One region of the Aquimarina sp. AD10 genome, then DNA from elsewhere that is predicted to be linked to it. Evidence: riboswitches for the same ligand, from Rfam matches in the RefSeq annotation. Region 1 holds a riboswitch; the other holds the start of a gene.
What was found. A riboswitch is a leader RNA that binds a small molecule or an ion and turns the genes downstream of it on or off. The one in region 1 is predicted to bind cobalamin.
Positions count from the first base shown of each region.

Region 1 (8,198 bases):
TTATAATTAAAAATCTACTAGTTTTAATATTTAACCCTAAACTGCGAGCATAGTTTTCACCTAATAATAACGTATTTAACGGTTTTATAGAAGCAATAGCCAGAAGCAAGCCAAATAAAGAGATGCCAAAAAATATAAGTACTTCAAACCAAGATAAATTACCTAAACTTCCAAAACCCCAAAAGACGTATTGTTGCAATAAATCTGCAGGAGCAAAGTAGGAGAGTACACTTACGATGGCTGTGGTTATACTACCAAACATAAGACCTATAATAAGGATAGCCATAGTATCTTTAACTCTAACAGATACAATCATAACGGCAAACAAAACGATAACGCTTCCTAAACTTGCTGCAATAATCAATCCCCATTTTGATGTTAAAAACGAAGAAACTGCTATACCAGTAAAAGTACTTCCTAATATTAACAAGGCAACTCCCAGTGTTGCTCCAGAACTTATGCCTAATACAAATGGGCCGGCTAATGGATTTCTGAATAAAGTTTGCATCATTAATCCAGAAACACCTAGTCCACTACCTACAATTATAGCGGTTAAAGCTTTTGGTAATCGATATGCTATAACAATATGTCTCCATGATTCTTTTTCTACAGAAGCACCTATTAAACTACTTAAAGTATCTAACCAAGGAATAAAAACAGAGCCTAAGCTTATATTGGCAATAAAGCACAGTAATAGTAGGGCAATTATACCAATGAATACCTTTTTGTATGATTTATTTGGGGTCAATTAATTTAGTTTTTCTAAAAAATAAGGTTCGTAATCTATTAAAACTTCGGGGTGTGCAATTTGGATAATATCTTTGAGAATTAAGTCGGGTCGCATAGGACCTAATTCATAATATATTGTTCCTCCGGTAGCACCGGTTTTTATTGCAGAAGAATATACGGTTTTATTTTTAAACGCATCGAATAAAGCATATTGATGATTTTTTTCTTTAAGTTCAGAAAGTGACTTGGCTCTTCCTGCACGAATCCATAAATTCGCATTTTGTGCTTTTTCCAGAACACTTTCAAAACTTAAGGTAATGCTTCCGGTTTTGTTTATATCAGACCAAAGGTAATTTGTATTGGCATCTTTTAGGAATTTTGCAAAATAGCTATTTCCGCCAGGTACATACCACACATCTTTAAACATATTACCTGATAAAACAGTAGGCTTATTCTTGGTGTTTTTTGCAAGAGTTACGGCTTCCAAATAATCTTTTTTAATATTTTGGAATATATCTTCTGCTAAAACTTCTTTCCCAAAAAAAGCTGCCACAAATTTTATCCATTCAGCTCTTCCTAAAGGATGTTCTTCCATCCAGGAACCGTTCATGACTACTGGGATTCCGGTTTTTTGAATCAAATCATAGGCCTTGGTGTCACCTGTTGCAGAGAATCCAATAACAAGTTCTGGGGATAACTCTAAAACAACTTCTGTGTTAAGGTTATACTCTTTACCTAGTTCTTTGATTTTACCTTGATCAATTAATGCGCGTGTTTTTTCTGAGGAAATATAATCAGTATGAGGAAATCCAACTAGTTTTTGTTCTTGATTCAAATATTCGAGCATAGGAATATCTGTAGTCGAAGTAACTACAACTCTTTCTACAGGTACTTCTATAAAGATAATACTGTCGGATTGAAATGGTTTTTGAGTTCCTTTCGGATATAGAATATATTTAAGTTTTTTTTCTGCTTCTGGCCAAGGTGTAGAAACTACAATTTCTTTATAACCCTCAAGGTTTTTGATTGTAAAACCAGACGCGTATTCTAATTTTTGAGTGGCGAGTGGTTGAATAGTTAATGCTTCAGTTTTTTTAATTGTCTTTTTACAGGAATTAAATAATAAAGCAATTAAAAAGAGATATGTAATATTGCGCATAGCGTTAATCATTTCAATAAAAATACTAAATAGAGACGAGTTCAAGAACAAAAACAAAATTCATAAAAAAGGAGCGGTTAATTTTTAGATGATAAATACTACTACTTGACATCAAGTTCAATGACTTGACCATATTCGATTTTGATATCAAAAGAATCTTTAAGGTGAACCTCTTGAAGGTGCGATAACAAAGCTCTTAATGGTCCTGCATGGGATACAATTACATTTTTTTCGTTAGTAGTTTTATCTAAAGAATAAAAAAAATCTAACATGCGTTGTTGAAGCATAACATATGATTCTCCATTAGGGGTTTTTATGTTTACAAAATCTTTCATCCATGGATCTAGTTCTTTACTATGTATGGCATCCCAAGGTTGCAATTCCCAATCGCCAAAATTTAACTCTTTTAATCGATCATCAAAAATGGTCTCTTTTTTAAATGTTTGTGCTAGCAATTTACATCGTTGTAATGGACTACTATAGACTTTAGAGATTTCTTTAATCGGAATTTGATTATGTATTTTATGAACTTCTGAAGGAAATGAATCGGTTATTCCAAGATCACTTTGACCATAACAAATTCCTTTTTCGATGTTAGGAGTAGTGTGTCTTACCAAATATAATTCCATAGCGCTATTGTTGTAAGATAAAAAACTACTTCACTTAATTGTTGTACTGCACCTGCGCAGTCTCCTGTTTGCCCACCAATCCATTTTTTGAATTTGACTCCTAAAAACATTTTTGATAAGTACATAGGGATTAGTGTAATGAAAATCCAAGGGTTTTTGAAAAAAAACAATGGAGCGATTCCAAAAAAAGCACTAATTATAAGTAACCTTAAACTCATGCTTTTTGCAGCAGGTTTGGCTTTACTATCTTCTGTATCTCGTACATAAGGGTGTGTATATAATAATGTAGTGGCTATAAACCGACTCAAAGCATGTCCGGATATAAGAAGTAAAGGAATATAAAGCACCTCTGTTTCTCGCAATGATGCAAATTTAATAGACAACATTAATACGATACCTAGTGTACCATATGTGCCTAATCTAGAATCTTTCATAATCAAAAGAATCTTATCTTTAGTCCAACCACCACCAAAACCGTCACATACATCTGCAAAACCATCTTCATGAAAAGCCCCTGTAGCATATATAGTTGAAAACATAGAGAGTAAAAGAGAAACTTCTGTAGAGAATAAAAAAGAAGAAGTATAAAAAACGATGGCTCCGATACTTCCGATTAGTATGCCAACTAAGGGGAAATATTTTGAGCTTTGTTGTAAATAATGTGGATCATGATTTACCCATTTTGGACAAGGTATTCTTGTAAAAAACATTAGAGCGGTAAAGAAAATATGAATTTCTTTTTTCATGACTTATTCAAATATTATATCCAAATTCTTTTATTGTATGGCATATTGCCAAAAAGGAATAAAAGTTAGAATTATCAAAAATACGGCTAAAAGAATTCCAATACTCCCAATTTTATGTTTTTTAAGAAATGAGATTATTCCAAAATAAAGACTTAATAAACCTATACAAATTGTTGTAATGCGATACGTTTTACTTATCGTAAGAATAGTTTTGGGCACTTCTATCGTATTTTCTTTAGGATTAGTTAAGGTTGTCATATGTTCTAGAAGGCTATGATTAAACCAGTAGATAAAATAAAATCCAATAAGGGCAATACTAATAGATAAAATTCCTTGTTTCATTATCCTATGTTTAGTTACCATCAGATACTCCCGCGCTTTCAAAGCTAGCCATGTTATTTAAGAAAGCAACAGCAGATTTGATTATAGGATAGGCTATTGCTGCACCTGTACCTTCGCCTAAACGCATACCCAAATTGACAAGAGGTGTTTTACCAATATATGCTAGCATTTTTTGATGACCTTGTTCTCCTGATGTATGCGCAAATATACAATAATCAAGTACCTCAGGATGCATTGCATGAGCACCTAGAAGTGCTGCTGTTACAATAAAACCGTCGATAACAATAGTCATTTTGAGCCCTGCAGCTTTTAGAATAGCGCCCGTAATCATTACAATTTCGAACCCTCCAAAGCAGGAGAGTGCTTCTTGAGGTGAAGTAGGATTATGTTTATGGTATACTTCAGATAAGATTTGTTGTTTAATAGTAATGGATTCAGGTTGTAAACCTGTTCCGGCGCCAACACATTCTGCAACTGGAGTATCCGTGAAGTATGACATTAATAGGGACGCGGCAGATGTATTACCAATTCCCATTTCACCGAAACCAATACTATTACAATCGTTATGAAAAATCTGTTTAGCAATATCTCCTCCTTTTTTTAAAGCGTTTTCATATTGTACTTTGGTCATGGCTGGAACTTCTTGGTAATTTTGAGTGCCATAATCTATTTTGGCATCAATAAGATCAGAAATCCCATTAAAGTTATGATTAACACCTGCATCAATAATGTGCAGATCAATATTATTCTGGGTACAAAAAACGTTTATTGCGGCACCTTTATTTAAAAAATTATAGACCATTTGTGCTGTTACTTCTTGGGGGTAAGGATTTACTTCTCCCTTTTTAGCAATCCCATGATCCCCTGCAAAGACTGCAATGGTTGGGTTTTTTAAAATAGGCCGATCTGTACCTTGAATTAACCCTATCTGCAAAGCGATCTTTTCTAAAGTGCCAAGAGCACCAATAGGTTTGGTTTTTTGATCTATTTTTGATTGAAGTGCTTCTGCTAGATTTTTATTTGAAACAGATTTAATTTTAAAATCCATGTACGTTTGGTTAGTTATTGTTTTTGATTTCTACAGGTATTCCAGATATCATAAGTGTGGCCTTATCTGCATGTTTTGCAATATGTTGGTTCATCCAACCTTGTAGTTCTGTAAATTTTCTACCTACTTCTGTGGTGGCATGAACTCCCATACCAATTTCATTAGATATAATAATGATTGTGGCTTTTTTCTGTAAAAGTTTATAAAACTCTTCTTTAGCCAGTGCTAAAGATTCTTGTACATTATTTTGAGTATCTACAAAATAATTTGTCAGCCATAGAGTAACACAATCAATCACGACAACACTATTCTCTACAATTACTTTAGAGATTTCTTTTTCTTCTTCAATAGAAATCCAACGTTGGTCACGATCAGCAACATGCCTATCTATACGTTGCCGATGATTTTCGTCCCATATTCTAGATGTTGCCAAATAGTAAGGTGTGGGTGACAGTTGCAGGGCCAGATTCTGTGCATAACTACTTTTTCCAGATCGCTCTCCTCCTGTAATGTAATGTAACATTTGCTTTTTTTAAGAAAGCAAAGTTAATTGAATACATTATTTATTTGTTAAAGTAATCTCAATTTCCATAAAATATAATACATTCGCGCAGAATTTTGGTTCTTAACTCTTTGAATAAGAGTTAAGATTAAAAGGGAATCAGGAAAAATATACTGTAAACACTAAACTTGAATTTTTAATTCAATACTCTTAAAACTTGTATAGTAAATTAAAAGACCTGAGCTGTTCCCGCAACTGTAAGCTTAGCCAATTATAGTATTAATTGGTGTTTGTTATAATTCTTTAAACCACTGTATGCACTAATATATGTTAGTTAAACGGGAAGGTAAATAACAAAACGCAAGCCAGGAGACCTGCCTTAATTCGATAAGTCAAACTGTCGGGATAATAGTTTGGGTATGGGTAAACTGCATACTTTTTTCCGGTTATTGTAAAAAATAAGTATTTAAGTAATGAACAAAAAGATGTTTTTTGGAGCAGCATTTTTGATGCTGGGATCTTCGTATTTAACAGGGCAAGAGGCAACGTCTGAAGAGAAGGTTAATGAACTAGAAGAAGTGGTTATTTCTGATTCTAAATTTAATCTAAAACGAGAACAAAGTGGTAAAGTAATCACTAAAATTACTTCAAAAGAATTAGAACGAAGTCAAGGAGAGTCTGTAGCTACAGTACTTACAAGAACCGCAGGAGTATTTATTAATGGTAGCGGAGGTGCTGCCGGACAGAACTTAGGGGTTTATGTTCGAGGAGGAAGAAATCGTCAAGTTGTAATAAGAGTAGATGGCGTGACGGTTAGTGATCCTTCATCTTCTGCTGGAGATTTTGATTTAAGATTATTATCTGTAAATCAAATCAAAGAAATAGAAATCCTAAAAGGTGCATCCAGTACCCTTTATGGATCAGGAGCAGCGAGTGCAGTAATTAATATTACTACAAAAGGAGAGAGTAAAGAAAAGATTGCTGCAAGCTTTCAATCTACAATAGGGACTAATCAATCTCAAGATGATCAAGATTATGATATTAATGAGTTTGTTAATCTAGCTTCTATTAATGGAACTTTAGGAAAAGTAAGTTACTTAACTAGTTTTAGTAATCAATTTGCAGATGGATTGTCTACTGCAGAGGCAGAAGGAGCAGAGACCGATGCTTTTTCAAAATTTAATGTGTATGCAAAAGTTGGATATCAATGGAATACCAATTTCAAATTTCATTTTTTTGGAAACTTAGATCAATATACCAATGAATTTGATGCAGGAGCAGGCTTAGATGGAGATAATGAATTTGAGAGTAAACAATTAAGAGCAGGTTCTTTTTGGGAAATTAAATATCCTAATGGTAGTGTTACTTTTACAAATAGTATAGCAAAATTAGAAAGAGATCTTACACAATCAAGTTTTCCTTCAAAATATGAAGCAGATGTATTTACATTTGATATTTATAACAAATACAAAATTGATAATACATTTTATACGGTTATAGGGGCAAATGGTTCATATAGCGACTTTAATTTATTAAGTATTCCTTTCGGTACTTCAGATCTAGTTGAAACGATAAGTGATGATAATGCAGAGTTTGATATTATTGATCCTTATGCAAATTTTGTTTATGCATCTGATTTTGGACTAAATGTAAATGCAGGAGCTAGACTTAATATCCATAGTGTATATGGTAGTCAATTAGTGTATAATCTTAATCCATCTTATGTACATACATTTGGAAGTAATTATATCAAAGGATTGGCTTCATATAGTTCTGCTTATATAACGCCTTCTTTGTTTCAATTATATGATACAGCATTTGGTAGCGGGAATGTAGACCTTGAGCCTGAAGAAAGCAGAACGTTAGAAGTAGGAGTAGAACTATCTCATGCAAAAAGAGCATTGGTAAGTCTTGTGTATTTTAATCGTACTTCGGAGAATTTTATCACTTTTGACCCAAATACATTTGTAAATTTAAACTCAGTCAATGATATAAAGGTAGATGGTGTAGAATTAGAATTATCAGCTACAGTTTTAGATGACAAGTTGTTTATAAAGAGTAATTATACCTATACAAATATTGGTAAGTTAGATGATAACATTAGAATTCCTGAGCATATGGTTAATGCAAATATAGGGTACCAATTAAACGACAAGACCTATACCTCTTTAAATTACCAATACAATACCGAGCGATCAGATAATGATTTTTCTAACCCAGACCCTATTACTTTTGCCCCAGCACAAGTGACTCTGGATAATTTCGGATTATTAGATTTTTATATTAATCATAAATTGATGGATAATTTAACCGTATTTGCGGCATTGAATAATATAACGAATGAAGAATATCAAGAAGTTTTTGGATTTAGTACAAGAGGAAGAAATGCAAAATTAGGATTTAATCTTACTTTTTAACGATAAGAATTAAGTATAAAAAAAGTCCTGAGTTTTGCTCAGGACTTTTTTGTATTTAAAAATTGAAGTTTATTCTTTCTCTTCAAAAGTAGAGAAAGGAATATTGTCAATATACATTTTTTGATATGCTGGAGATAATGATTGTGTCTCCCAATTAAGCATTTTAAGCGGATCAGCACTTTTGTTTAATGCAGCAGCAGGTATTGTACCATCTACAATAAAATCCAAAGCAGCTTTTAATAATGGCTCTTCAACTTCTCCAAGAGTTCCTAAATTAAGAACCCTCTCTGTGAAAGGTACATCGGGTGTTAGTCCATTCACAAAATCAGAAACATCATTTGCATTTGCCGATTTTAATATTAGTGGTTGGATAGCATAGGTATGTGCTGTACTTACACCATCTTTACTCAAAAGACTAGGAGAATCATAAAGTGTAACTGAAGCTTGAAATTTACCTGTCGTAGTATCTCCAATCTGTACAACATCAATATAAGGTTCAAGGCCATTAATTACTAATTCACTAGCAGATGCGGTACCATCGGCTGTTAGTACATGTAATTTTGTTAGACCTAAACTATTTATGGGAGTGTCACTTAATGTTTTGTCGACAAATCTATTAATAAGAT
Region 1 covers NZ_CP031965.1:335,651-343,848, forward strand. The annotation lists gene D1816_RS01150 (iron ABC transporter permease) at 1-748, opposite strand, end outside; gene D1816_RS01155 (ABC transporter substrate-binding protein) at 749-1,888, opposite strand; gene cobC (alpha-ribazole phosphatase) at 1,990-2,517, opposite strand; gene D1816_RS01165 (adenosylcobinamide-GDP ribazoletransferase) at 2,499-3,263, opposite strand; gene D1816_RS01170 (hypothetical protein) at 3,294-3,605, opposite strand; gene cobT (nicotinate-nucleotide--dimethylbenzimidazole phosphoribosyltransferase) at 3,616-4,653, opposite strand; gene D1816_RS01180 (bifunctional adenosylcobinamide kinase/adenosylcobinamide-phosphate guanylyltransferase) at 4,664-5,176, opposite strand; cobalamin riboswitch at 5,256-5,552, shown strand; gene D1816_RS01185 (TonB-dependent siderophore receptor) at 5,629-7,572, shown strand; gene D1816_RS01190 (S41 family peptidase) at 7,642-8,198, opposite strand, start outside.

Region 2 (8,198 bases), 960 kb from region 1:
AATAGCCCGACCGAAGCATAGCGAAGGGCACGGACAAAAAAAAGATAAAATGAAAACACTAAGAGTTTTTGGAAGTTTAGTAAAAGATAGCCTAGATATCGTTTCAAAAGGTTCTATGCGATATAATATTTGGATGGGAGCGCTGACTTTTATAATGCTTTTAGGAATGTATTGTTACTCAATTCAGTTAGAAGAAGGGCTAAGTGTTACAGGTATGACTGATCGTGTGAGCTGGGGATTATACATTTCTAATTTTACATTTTTGGTAGGAGTGGCTGCTGCGGCAGTAATGCTAGTGATGCCGACATATGTGCTTAAGGATATAGATTTTAAACAAGCAGTATTGATTGGCGAAGGGCTTGCCGTAGCCGCATTGATTATGTGTTTGGCATTTGTTGTCGCAGATATGGGGGGACCATCTGTATTATGGCATATGATCCCAGGGATTGGTGTTTTTAATTTTCCTGCATCGATGTTAACTTGGGATGTTATTGTGCTTAATGGTTATTTATTTATAAATATTAGTATTCCGTTTTATATCTTATTTAGACATTATCAAGGAAAAGATGCAAATCCAAAAGTTTATGTGCCAGGCGCTATTTTATCAGTGTTGTGGGCCGTAGGAATACATTTGGTAACTGCTTTTTTATATCAGGGGCTACAGGCTCGACCGTTTTGGAATAATGCCTTATTAGGGCCACGTTTTCTGGCTTCTGCATTTGCAGCTGGGCCCGCGTTAATTATTTTGGTGCTAGCAATTATTAGAAGTTTTACTGCCTTTAAAATAGAAGATAAAACCATCAAAAAAATAGCACTAATAGTTACTGTAGCTGCCCAGATTAATCTAATTATGTTGGTTTCTGAGTTATTTAAAGAGTTTTATGCCCCCACACATCATAGTGAAAGTGCTTTTTATCTATTCTTTGGTTTAGAAGGAAAAACGGCTTTACTACCTTGGATTTGGACAGCAATTTCATTAAATGTATTAGCCACAGTACTATTGACTTTTGGTAAGCTAAGAAACAATTTTAAAGTGCTTTATTTTTGTTGCTTTATTTTGTTTGTAGCCATATGGATCGAAAAAGGATTTGGATTAATTGTTCCTGGATTTATCCCAGGACCATATGGTAAAATTGCAGAATATACCCCAACAGGTATAGAAGTAGGAGTTACTTTAGGTATTTGGGCTTTGGGAGCATTTGTATTTACGATACTTGCTAAAACAGCAATTGGGATAGAAGTAGGAAAGTTGAGATTTAGGGCAAAAGAGTAAGGCAAGAAAGGATTTTATTCGGGCATAAAACCCGAATTATTTACCTAATTTTGACATCGATCGATTTAGTATATACAGATGAAAAAATTACGGCCTATTATGTTTGTGGGTACGGGCTCAGATGTTGGTAAAAGTATGTTAGTAACTGGTATATGCAGATTACTAAGGCAAAAAGGCTATTCTCCTGCACCATTTAAAGCACAAAATATGTCGCTGAATAGTTTTGTGACTCCTGATGGATTCGAAATTGGGAGAGCACAAGCAGTACAGGCGGAAGCCTGCAAAATCGAATGTTCTACAGATATGAATCCTATTTTACTAAAACCTTCAGGGATTCATAAATCACAAGTAGTTTTAAATGGTAAACCTATTGGAGACCAAACGACAAAAGAGTATTTTTTAGGAAATAATAAAGAGCAACTTTTTAAAGAAGCCAAACTAGCATTTGGTCGACTTAATGAAAAATATACCCCAATAGTGCTTGAAGGCGCAGGTAGTATAAGCGAACTAAACCTTAAAGATCGCGATATTGTAAATATGAAGATGGCCGATGCTGCAGATGCAGATGTGTATCTTATTGCAGATATTGATAAAGGAGGTGTTTTTGCAAGTGTTTATGGTTCTATTGCATTACTTGAACCTTGGGAAAAGAAATTGATAAAAGGAATTATCATTAATAAGTTTCGAGGGGATGTTTCTTTATTTGAAGAAGGAAAAAGTATTCTAGAAGAGTTAACTGGAGTCCCCGTTTTAGGAATTGTACCCTATGCAAAAGACATATATATTGAAGAAGAAGACTCTCTTGGATTAGAGAAAAAGAAAAATAAAGCACGTGACGGAAGCATTAATATAGCCGTTGTACTATTACCATATATATCAAATTATACAGACTTTAATGTATTAGAAAAAGATGCTAGAACACATTTGTTCTATTCAAATGATCCCAAGAATATTTCAGAAGCCGATATTATAATACTACCAGGAAGTAAAAACACGATCCAAGATCTTTTGTTTCTAAGAGAAAAAGGAATCGCCAAGGTTATTTTAGAAGCACATCGCTTACAAAAAAATATAATCGGAATTTGTGGCGGATATCAAATGTTAGGAAATACTGTGGCAGATCCTCTTGGAATAGAGAGTGATATTAAAACAATTCCTGGACTAGGAATTTTGCCGATAGCTACAAAATTGACAGCAGAAAAAACAACAACACAATGTAGTTTTTCTTTTAAAGAATATCCTAATGTTATAACGGGATATGAAATCCATATGGGTGAGACTACCATTGAGATTCCCAGTCCATTAAACTATAGTGTAACTGGTACAGAGGGGTACTTGTCTGGGAATTGTTGGGGTACTTATATTCATGGTATACTAGACAACGCAATTGTTATAGAGGATTTATTAAAAGATTTTACAGCTCCAAAAGTGGAAACTTCTTTTGACTATAAGGCTTACAAAGAAGAAAACTATAATAAATTAGCTGCTCTATTAGAAAAGCATATCGATGTTGAAACCATAATTTCTGAAATGCAATACGTATAATGATCTACGGACACGGTGATGATGGATATAAATATGAAATCGAATTTGAAGCTAATTTTAGCTCAAATGTATGGTTTGAAAGAACATCGATTAGGCTTATTAATTACCTTAAAGAACAGTTACCAAGTATAGCTAATTACCCAACACCTAATGCAGACGAACTAGCAAAAAAAATAGCCTTACACCATGGGTTAGGTAACGATGCTATTTTGATTACAAATGGTGCTACAGAAGCTTTTTATACTATAGCATCTCTATTTTATGCTAAAAAGGTTGCAATAGGTATACCTACTTTTTCTGAATATAATGATGCCTGTGCGAAAAATAAAATGGATATAACTTTTTTTCAGCGTACAGATGTGTTGCTCACTAGTTTTGAAGAAGATCTGGTATTTATTTGTAATCCCAATAATCCTGATGGTTTTAGCAACACAGTTTTAGAGATAGAACAGGTATTAAAAAAGTTTCCAAATACAATTTTTATCATCGATGAGGCTTATATAGATTTTACCTTTCAAATAACTTCTTGTGTTTCTCTTTTAAGGGATTTTGATAATCTGATTATTGTAAAATCATTAACCAAATTGTTTTCTATTCCAGGATTAAGACTAGGCTATATTTTGTGTAACCCAGAAGTTAAACATAAGCTTCAACAATCCAAAATGCCATGGAGCGTAAATACAATGGCTATAGAAGCTGGAAAATATATCTTCGATAATTATGCTGAAATGTGTCCAGATATGGCAATGTTGTTAGCGTACAGTGAATCTCTTCAACGACAAATCAATATGTTAGATAGTTTTAGTGTTATTCCATCAAAAACGAATTATTTTTTGGTAAAACTAAAAAACCCAGATGCAACACAATTGAAAGATTATTTAGCACGCACTCATAAATTGTTAATTCGGGATGCTTCAAATTTTAAAGGCCTAAATGCAAATTATATTAGGATTGCGAGCCAAAATCCAAAAAAAAATGAATTGTTAGTTAATGCATTAAAAGAATGGAGTATACACCATTAATAATTCCTTTAGTACTAGGATATTTACTTGATTTGATATTTGGTGATCCAAGATGGTTACCACATCCAATACGATTATTCGGAAATAGTATTGCTTTTGGTGAAAAAAAGATGAATAAAGGCAATTTTGTTTTTTTTAAAGGAACTGTACTTGCAGTACTATTAACAAGTACTACTTTCTTATTTTTTTATAGTATTCAAAGAATAGTAGTAGAGTATTCCTTAGGTTACTATGTTTTTTCAAGTGTTTTTGTGTTTTATACCCTTGCAAATAAGAGCTTGATTAGTGAGGGTAAAGCAGTCTTTAAAGCTTTAGCGCAAAGCCTAGAAAAAGGACGAAACCGATTATCTTGGATTGTAGGTAGAGAAACTGATCAATTAAATGAACAACAAATAAAAGCAGCAGTTTTTGAAACCATGTCAGAAAATTTAAGTGATGGAGTGATTGCACCATTATTTTATTATGCGGTTTTAGGTGTTCCTGGAGCAATGGGATATAAAATGATCAATACATTAGATTCTATGATCGGATATAAAAATGATCGATATATTAATTTTGGAAAATTTGCTGCCAAGTTAGACGATATTGTTAATTATCTACCATCTCGAATAACTGCTTTTTTGATGTTGGTAGTGACTTTCAAGCTTCATAAAATCTCTTTTGTTTTAAAGTATGGAAAACAACATTCTAGTCCAAATGCAGGGTATCCAGAAGCTGCCCTGGCAGCAATTCTAAATTGTAGATTTGGAGGGCCTAATTATTATCATGGAAAACTAGTAGAGAAACCCTATATAGGAGTAAATGAAAGAGTATTAATGGATCATGAAATAAAGATAGTGACAAGAATTAATCAAAAAGTGACCTTTGTTTTTATAGCTATGATCTGCTGTTTTTTTTATTTTTATTATGCATAAAAAATATATTATAACTGGTGCTCCTGGAACAGGAAAAACAAGCTTGATTAATGAATTAAATGAAAGGGGATATTTATGTTATGAAGAAATATCCAGGAAAATAATAAAAGGTCAACAAAAAGTAAACGGAAATAAAACACCTTGGGGAGACGTTTCTGGTTTTGTAGATCTGGTATATACACAAACCATTAAAGAATTAACTAATCCCGTAGAACAAAATACTTTTATAGATCGTGGGTTACCAGATACAATCGCATATTTAAACGCTAGATCATTATCAATACCAAAGTATTTGTCGAATTTTCCGTTTGATACTCATTATGAACCCATCATTTTTTTGGCACCTCCCTGGAAAGAAATTTACACAAATGATCCGCAACGTCCTCAGTCTTTTCAAGAAGCTAAGCATATTCATAAGCATCTTATAGAAGTTTATCAAAACCTTAATTTTTGTGTTAAAATCTTGCCTAAAGTAACTTTAACAAAACGTGTAGATTTTATTCGATCTATTATTTAAGCAAAACAATTATATTCGCTGCGGATTAATGGTTCTTGTAGTGATACGAGATTAAAAGGGAATTTGGTGAGAATCCAAAACTGTTCCCGCAACTGTAATACGTTTCAAGAATTACTGTCAAAAATGCCACTGTATACTGTATATGGGAAGGCGATAGTAATACGTAAGTCAGGAGACCTGCCATATAATTTTTAATATAAACTCTCGGGTAAAGAGTTGGATATTTTAGAATAAAGTATGGGTTTTTGACTTTTAAAAAAGATATAACACTTATGTCTTTTGAACTTTATTTTTCTATTTCTAAAACTTTTCCTGCTTAATTACGATTTTTTCACAGATGAAAAAACACACATTATGCAGTGTATTTTTGTTGATGAACTTATTTGGTTTTTCACAATCACAAAGTATTGTAAAAGGTATTGTAAAAGAAAATACTACAGGTTTAAGTATTTCGGACGTTTCTGTAACAGTTTCACAGCAAAACATAGGAACTAGTACCAATAGTGATGGAGAATATTCTATTAGATTACCTAAAGGCCAATACATTATTGAGTTTTCTGCAGTTGGTTTCACTACGGTTTCAAAAAAAATACAACTAGAAGAAGAATTACAGCCCCTTTATGTTGGGTTAAAGCGTTCTGAAACCATTTTATCTGAGATTATTATCGAATCAGATAAAGAAAAAGAAATTGATGAACATACTGTTTCTAAACTCTCTTTAAAATTAAGACCTATTACAAGTGCACAAGATTTACTGAGAACAGTTCCTGGATTATTTATAGCGCAACATGCTGGAGGAGGTAAAGCCGAACAAATATTTTTAAGAGGCTTTGATAATGATCATGGTACTGATTTTGCAGTTTTTGTTGATGATATACCAATAAACTTAACATCGCATGCGCATGGACAAGGATATGCTGATTTACATTTTCTTATTCCTGAAACTGTTGGTGATGCAAGTTATTATAAGGGGCCGCATAAGACATCTATTGGTAATTTTGGGGTTTCTGGAGCTGCCTCTTATAGAACTAAAAGTAGATTGAATAAGAATTTAGTGAAATTAGAGTATGGTCAATATGACTATGTTCGTGCTTTAGGTATGGTTACCTTATTAGATCAGAAGAATTTTTTGACCAAAAACTATGAGAACGCATACATTGCTATAGAAGGTACTTATAATAGAAGTTTTTTTGATACTCCTCAGGATTTAAGAAGGTTAAATACTTTTTCTAAATATACTGCAGATATTAATGATACAAATACATTAGTCACCTCAATATCTACATTTCATAGCGATTGGAATGCCTCAGGGCAAATTCCATTGCGAGCAGTGCAATCTGGTTTGATAGGCAGGTACGGAGCGATAGACGATAGTGAAGGAGGAGATACAAAAAGAATTCATGGTACTATACAACTAAGTTCTGAACTTAATGAAAATATGGTTCTTAACAATCAATTATACTACGTGTCTAACGATTTTAATTTATACTCCAATTTTAGCTTTTTTCAAAATGATCCTGTTAATGGGGATATGATACATCAATTCGAATACAGAAATATTTTTGGATATTCAGGGATCTTATCTTTAAAAAGTATGATTGGGTCATTTGAAAGTAAAACAAAATTTGGCTTAGGAGTTCAATATAATGACAATAGACTGGGATTAAATAGAGGAGTTAGAAGAGTATTTTTAGAATCAGTTAACCGATTTAGAGTAAAAGAAACCAATTATAGTTTGTATGCAGAAGAATTGCTTCATATCAATGAGCGTTTTAGAATATTAATGGGGTTAAGAGGTGATTATTTTAATTTTGATTTAGAAGATATTCTCCCTGTGCAAGGTACCGGAAACGAAAATGCTTTTCGACTTAGTCCTAAATTTAGTGTATACTACGATATAGCTCCTAACGTTCAGTTGTATGCCAAGGCAAGTTCTGGATTCCATTCTAATTATACGCAAACAGTTATAAAAGACCCTTCTATTGATCCATTGCCAAAGGCAGTTGGATATGATCTAGGAGTAGAGTTTAAAATAGGAAAACATATACTAACCAATCTTACGGGATGGTATATACAAAGTGATGCAGAATTTGTTTTTATTACCGATTCTCCTGAGTTCGAAAATAGAGGCCGCTCTGAACGAGTGGGTGGAGATTTATCGTTGCATTATCAACCAAGATCATATTTATGGTTTGATACTAATATGAATTATAGTTACGGAACTTTATTAGATGAACCACAAGAGGCAAATAAAATACCCTCTGCTCCTCGTTTTACTTCTACCGGTGGGATAACTCTGAAATTACCAAACGGGATAAAAAGTTCGTTACGATATAGGTATTTAGCAGAGCGTCCATTACTAGAGGATGAATCTGTAAGTGCAGATGCATATTTTCTAGGAGATTTTGTCATGAATTATACAAAACCCAAATATGAAATAGGGTTGTCTATAGAAAATATTTTTAATCAAGATTGGGTAGAAGCTATATTTTATGATGCTTCTCAACTTCAGGGTGAAGCGGCTCCAGTCGATGATTTTCATTTTACACCAGGAACACCTTTTTCAGCCAAATTAAGTCTAACATATTTCTTTTAATTATGGGAAAAAATATACCTAAAGTATCGACAACATTTCAATTTTGTGATGGAGGATCTTGTCAAAAAGCAAAAAGCGAAGTAGCAGTAAGAGAAGCTAGAGCATACCTTCGTAATCAAGGAGTATGGGATGAAACACATACCATAAAAACAAGATGCAATGGTAGGTGTGAGGATGCACCAACCTGGATCGTACAACCGGGTAATTTTTGGTATAAAAATGTTACTCCAGAAAAGGCTGTAGCTATTGTGAAATCTCATGTAGAAAAAGAGCAACCACAAGAAGAATATCTTTTATTTAAAGAGGGGTGGTCGGTATTGTTAACAGAAAA
Region 2 covers NZ_CP031965.1:5,464,247-5,472,444, forward strand. The annotation lists gene dsrP (sulfate reduction electron transfer complex DsrMKJOP subunit DsrP) at 50-1,273, shown strand; gene D1816_RS22720 (cobyric acid synthase) at 1,352-2,818, shown strand; gene D1816_RS22725 (histidinol-phosphate transaminase) at 2,818-3,840, shown strand; gene cbiB (adenosylcobinamide-phosphate synthase CbiB) at 3,822-4,754, shown strand; gene D1816_RS22735 (AAA family ATPase) at 4,747-5,271, shown strand; cobalamin riboswitch at 5,284-5,471, shown strand; gene D1816_RS22740 (TonB-dependent receptor) at 5,609-7,867, shown strand; gene D1816_RS22745 (ferredoxin) at 7,870-8,198, shown strand, end outside.
Region 2: it holds a riboswitch for cobalamin, as region 1 does, so the genes downstream of both, D1816_RS22740 (TonB-dependent receptor) here and D1816_RS01185 (TonB-dependent siderophore receptor) in region 1, are expected to answer to the same signal.